Regions from separate parts of the Pseudoalteromonas sp. SG43-1 genome, predicted to be linked through region 1. Evidence: predicted binding sites of a transcription regulator. Region 1 holds the regulator's gene; the other holds the start of a gene.

Region 1 (3,180 bases):
TCATTACCCCACGCATTACGTTTATAAGTAATAACCGCAGCTAATTGCTTTATAGATAACTGCTTGGCAAAAGCTTGCATTGCCGTACCGGGTCGTCCATGGATAACTACATCAATGTGATCTTTTATATCGCCAAGCACTATCGGGCTGCCTTTAAGTGCAGGAAATACGCCCGGTAACCCCAAGCCAGTAGGTTGATGACATGCAGCACAATTAGCCATATATACTTGTTCGCCTAAAGTCATTAATTCTTCTTTTGGGAGGGTTTTATCAAGTAATGCGGCATCTGCTAATGCTGCTTTTTGTTTAGCCTGCTTTGCATCTGTAAGCCATGTTTTAAAATCAGCCTCAGATTTAGCGACCACCACAACGGGCATAAAGCCATGGTCTTTACCACACAACTCAGCACATTGGCCTCGGTAAGTACCTTCTTCGTTTATGTTCGTCCATGTTTCGTTTATAAAGCCGGGGTTCGCATCTTTTTTAACTGCAAAATCAGGTACCCACCAAGAGTGAATAACATCGTCAGAAGTCATTAAAAATCGTACTTTTTGATTTATTGGCAGTACAAGAGGCTTATCAACCTCAAGTAAGTAGTTAGGATTTTTATCTGCAAGATTCGCGATTTCATCTTGCGGGGTAGATAAAATAGAGTAGAACTCTACATCTTCGCCCATATATTCATAATGCCATTTCCATTGCGAACCCGTAATTTTAATAGTGAGATCAGCTTTGCTGGCATCTTCCATTGCAATTAGGGTTTTAGTGGCTGGTACTGCCATAGCAATTAAAATAACAAACGGAATTGCAGTCCAAAGTATTTCTACTTTAGTGCTTTCGTGAAATTGGGCAGGTACAGCCCCTTTAGATTTACGGTGATGAATAAGTGCCCAAAACATAATTGCGAACACTATCACCCCAATCACACAACATATTATAAATATGGTCATGTGCAGCTGATATACATTATTGCTTATATCGGTTACGCCTTTGCGCATATTGTATTGGCTGTTAGCCAAAACTGGGTGCGAAAAAACACATAATATAAGCCACAAGGTAGAGGTCAGTTTACCCATGTGACGGCTCCTTTGATGCTATTGCGAATGCAAAGCGAAGAGGCATACGGCTTAAACGCCAATTCGTTATTTTTATTTTTTTAGCCAATCTTATTTAATATTGATTGGTTTTGCTGCGCCAACAACGAGTTTGTGTATATTGTGTGTTCTCAAAACTAAAAAGCTGTGAGTTATTATTAGCTCAGCACATTAACAATTAGCTAAAAAACGAACAACAAGCAAGTTTTAGTATAAAAAACAATCAGGTGATATTGAATAATTAAAAAAAATCGGTAATCAACTGGGCAACAGGAAGTTCAAAATATGAGCAAAACAAAGGGGTTTAACGCATTCGGAGGGGGAAAATATAAGTGCAAAAAAGTTTACAGCTTAAATAGTCAGTGGGCTGTTTACGCCCTTTTTTTAGTACAAATTCTAAAACAAAAATGCGTACTAATTAGTACGCATTTATAAAACTGCTTGTTTAAAAGCTATTTTTAAAGTCACATCCAATCAGCGTTTCTTATAACGCCAACGGCTAAGCCTTCAATATTAAAAGACTCATTCTCAAGATCTACTTCAATAGAGTCAAAATCGTCGTTTTCAGCATGAAGTAATACTTTACGACCCGCTTTCTCAAGACGTTTTACAGTTACGTCTTCGTCTAGGCGAGCAACAACAACTTGTCCATTTTCAGCGGTTTGAGTACGATGTACAGCAAGTAAATCACCATCCATAATACCAATATCTTTCATGCTCATACCGTTAACGCGTAGTAAAAAATCTGCAGCCGGTTTAAACATTAATGGATCGATTTTGCAGTGACTTTCAACGTGCTCTTGCGCCAAAATAGGTGAACCAGCAGCAACACGCCCTATAAGCGGTAAACCTAATTGTTCTGGCTCTTCTTCTTCAATTAATTGAATACCACGGCTTGCACCTGGTTTCATTTTAATTGCGCCTTTTTTAGCAAGTGCTTTTAAATGTTCTTCAGCAGCATTGGCACTTTTAAAACCTAATGTTTGCGCTATTTCAGCACGTGTAGGAGGCATACCAGTGTCTTTAATAAAAACTTTAATTAGTTCGAGTATTTGAGCTTGGCGGTTCGTTAATGGTCGCATACAACTGGTTTTCCATACAGTACATTTAACTGTGAGTATATACAGTTAAATAAAAATCGCAAATTTAAATTAAGCCTTAAAATAGCTAAAGTAATTTCACTTGTGTACATTTCAAGGATATAACTAAAGCTAAGTTTATAAATGATTAAAAATGCAAAGGAGACATTATGAGTATTTGGTACCAGCCCATCACCTTAGAGCTGTGCAAGCAGTTAGAGCAAGGCGTTAATGGCCAAGGAACATTAATGAAAACTATGGGGATAGAAGTCACAGAAATTGGCGATGATTATTTGGTTGCCACAATGCCGGCAATTCCTGAGCATCATAACCCGATGGGGATGGTACACGGCGGTGCTAACGTTGTACTTGCCGAAACAGTTGCCAGCTATGCCGCTAACTTTGTTGTCGATTTTACTAAATTTTACTGTGTAGGGCAGGAGATTAGCGCAAGTCATTTAAAAGCATCTCGCAACGGCACTTTAACAGCCACGGCTAGAGCATTTCATATAGGTAAACGTAGTTCAGTATGGGAAATAAAAATTACAAATAGCCGCAATGAGCTGTGCTGCGTATCAAAAATGACCGCAGCAGTCGTAGAGCGAAGATAGTTACTTTTCGATTGGGTAAATGGTAATTTCCATACCCGCACCAATCGCAGATATACGCAATAATGTATCTGCATCTAAGGCTTGATTAAAGCACTTAGGAGAAGTCCCTGATTCAAAACCAATATCAAACGTTCTACGTGAACAGCTTAACCATTGCTTTAGCGCGTTACGCGAACACGATTCAATAAGCTCACATATATGGTTTATGGCTTTATCAGGTGTGCTCACCTCACCTGTAGCTTCAATACGCGCTAGTTGACGGTATTCGTCTTTGTCATAATGTAAAATCGTCGCGACTTTTTTCAAGTCCGCCACTAGCAAACTAATATCTTGCTTTGATTCAAGCTCAAGATCTACATTTAAAAATTGAATTTCCGACATCGTTTCGTATTTATC
Region 2 (3,180 bases), on a different contig from region 1:
CAAAATATACATGCTCCATTTATTGCTTGTATGTGCAATGGCGGTAAGTATTGGGCTGTTAATTGGTTATGGCTTGCAAGAAATAGCAACAAGTTACTTATCAAAAAGTATGGGCAAAGAGCTGCCTTTAGGTGGCTTTAAACCTTGGCTGGTGGCTATAAGCACCGGCGTAATTTGTGCCGTTATGTTTTCTATTAAACCGTTATTTGATTTATTTGATATTCCACCGCTTAGAGTACTGCGCCGTAACTTAGGTGACAAGTTGGCTGTAAGTCGTGTGCATTTAGGTATGAGTGCGCTAACTGTGTTTTTATTAATGTGGTTATTTAGTAACAACATAAAAATAACGCTTATTTTGTTTATATCAACACTTGCGCTAATTGGTGTGCTGTTTTTAGTATCTAAATTAATATTTGGTGGTGGTCGAAAGCTAGGATTAAAGCCAGGTAATAGTTGGTCGCTTGCAATTGCATCTATCCAAAAGCGTGCAAATGTGAACGCGGTACAGTTAATTAGTTTTTCGTTAGCAATTAAATTACTGCTGTTTTTAGTGGTACTTAAAAACGACATGATATCTGATTGGCAGTCGCAACTTCCAAGCGACGCGCCTAATGCGTTTTTGGTTAATATTACGCAAAATGAGCTTGAGCCAATTAATGAATATTTAGCTCAAAAAGATATTCAGGTATCAGAGTTTTATCCCACTATTCGTGGGCGCGTAAATGCGGTAAACGGCGAGTTGGTAGCACGTTCTGTATCGCTGCAAGACAACGAGAAAAAAGACGAAGAAGCACGTGCAGGTATTGGTCGTGAGCTAAACCTTACATGGCTTAAAGATGTGCCTGACCAAAATGAAGTAACACAAGGCACGTGGTTTGGTGAAAATGCGATGGCTGAGGCTTCAGTAGAGGAGTCGATGCTTGAGCGATTAGATGTTGAGATAGGCGATACGCTTACATTTTTAATTGGTTCGCAGTCGTTCGACGCTAAAATAACCAGTGTGCGCAAAGTAAATTGGGCCACGCTTAAACCTAACTTTTTTATTATTTTAAGCCCTGATGTACTTGCAGATTTTCCGGCGACGTATATTTCGTCGGTACGTATAAATCCAGATCAAAAACGTGACTTTAGCCAGTTATTACGTACTTACCCTACTATTACAGCCATTGATATTGATAACTTTGTTAAGCAAATACAAACTACTATTTCGCAAGTATCGCTCGCCATTGGCTTTGTACTTGCAATTGTTGTGCTGTGTGGCGCGCTTGTACTTATATCGCAAGTGCAAGCTAGTTTAGGTGAGCGTATGCAAGAAATTGTAATACTGCGAACGCTTGGGGCTAAAAGCCGATTAATTAAAAACGCGACCCTGTATGAGTTTTTATTACTAGGCGGTTTAGCTGGTTTAGTGGCTGCATTTTTTAGTGATATAGCGCTTTTGATTGTGCAGCAACAAATGTTTGATTTAGCAGGTAAGTTACACCCACATATATGGATTATTGGTCCGGTAGCTGGCGGCGTATTTGTGGCAGGTTTAGGTTATTTAATGATTGCCCGAACACTTAAACAAAACACCCAAGGATTAGTGCGTGCCCTAGGGTAAGCTTAAACTAACATGTTCCTGTAAATGCCCACCTAGTACGTGGGCATTTTTGTTTTTCTTTGTACTGGTAATTTATACAGTGCTCTGGCATTATTAGCGTAATTTAAAAATAATAACAATGGAGCGCTGTTTGGCCATCATTTTAGGGATCGATCCTGGTTCACGTTTGACCGGATATGGTGTTGTTGCCCATCAAGGTTCTAAATTTACATACTTAGGCAGTGGCTGTATTAAGTTAGCCGATCATCCTTTTCCGGTTAGGCTTAAAATGATCTACCAAGGCATTACACAGCTTATTGAACAGTTTTCGCCAGAAACCTTTGCCATTGAAAAAGTATTTATGGCGCACAACCCCGATTCAGCTTTAAAACTAGGCCAAGCTAGAGGCGCTGCGATTGTGGGCGCTGCGATGGCCGACTTACCCGTATTTGAATACTCAGCTAGGCAAATTAAGCAAGCAGTAGTAGGCAACGGTGGCGCAGATAAAACACAAGTGCAACACATGGTAAAAAATATTTTAAAACTACCCGGTACGCCACAGGCCGATGCAGCTGATGCACTCGCTATTGCGATTTGCCACGCCCACTCAGAACAAAATTTAATTAAACTAGCGGGCAGCGCAAGCAAAACCGTTAGAGGACGTTTAAGGAAATAATTATGATAGGCCGCTTAAATGGTATTTTAGTCGAAAAACAGCCACCAGAAATATTACTCGAAGTAAGTGGTGTAGGTTACGAAGTACAAATGCCAATGACCTGTTTTTACGATTTACCAAAAATTGGTGAAAACGCGATTGTTTACACTCACTTTGTAGTGCGTGAAGATGCTCAACTATTATTTGGTTTTAATAATAAAGTTGAACGTGCATTGTTTAGAGAGCTATTAAAAGCAAATGGCGTAGGGCCAAAACTTGGCTTAGCTATTTTATCGGGCATGTCGGCAAAACAATTTGTAAGTTGTGTAAATAACGAAGACTCAACATCGCTTGTTAAATTACCCGGTGTAGGTAAAAAAACAGCCGAGCGTTTAGTACTCGAAATGAAAGATAGACTAAAAGATTGGGGTAATGATTTATTTACGCCATTTAGCGACAGCGCAGTAATAGAGCCAATGAGCGATGCGACAATAGCTAATAACGCAGCCGATGATGCCGTATCGGCACTGCTTGCATTAGGTTATAAATTGCCACAAGCTCAAAAAGCAGTAAAATCGATAAGCAAACCCGATATGTCTACTGAGGTTCTTATTAGAGAATCTTTAAAATCTATGTTGTGAGTAACCCATGATTGAAGCGGATCGCTTAATTGATGCGACTGAAAAAACAAATGAAGACTCTATAGATCGTGCAATAAGACCAAAACTTTTAGCCGACTACAGAGGCCAGCCTCATGTTAAGCAGCAAATGGAAATTTTTATTGAAGCTGCGCGAACCCGTGGTGAAGCACTCGATCATTTATTAATATTTGGCCCACCTGGGCTTGGTAAAACCACGCTTGCAAATATTGTAGCCAATGAATTACACGTAAGTATTAAAACAACATCAGGCCCTGTACTTGAAAAAGCAGGCGATTTAGCTG

What was found. The regulator LexA, encoded in region 1, represses DNA repair genes until DNA is damaged. The targets are predictions, from matches to a motif close to TACTGTATNNNNATACAGTA.
Region 2: a site for LexA is predicted at 1,666-1,685, ahead of ruvC (crossover junction endodeoxyribonuclease RuvC). Genes of this name have one in related genera too.

What each region holds. Positions count from the first base shown of each region.
Region 1 is NZ_JACJFD010000020.1:13,549-16,728, reverse strand. It holds gene coxB (cytochrome c oxidase subunit II) at 1-1,076, opposite strand, end outside; gene lexA (transcriptional repressor LexA) at 1,559-2,176, opposite strand; gene H5159_RS13925 (PaaI family thioesterase) at 2,344-2,784, shown strand; gene H5159_RS13920 (hypothetical protein) at 2,785-3,165, opposite strand.
Region 2 is NZ_JACJFD010000022.1:81,741-84,920, forward strand. It holds gene H5159_RS15165 (ABC transporter permease) at 1-1,603, shown strand, start outside; gene ruvC (crossover junction endodeoxyribonuclease RuvC) at 1,734-2,258, shown strand; gene ruvA (Holliday junction branch migration protein RuvA) at 2,261-2,878, shown strand; gene ruvB (Holliday junction branch migration DNA helicase RuvB) at 2,886-3,180, shown strand, end outside.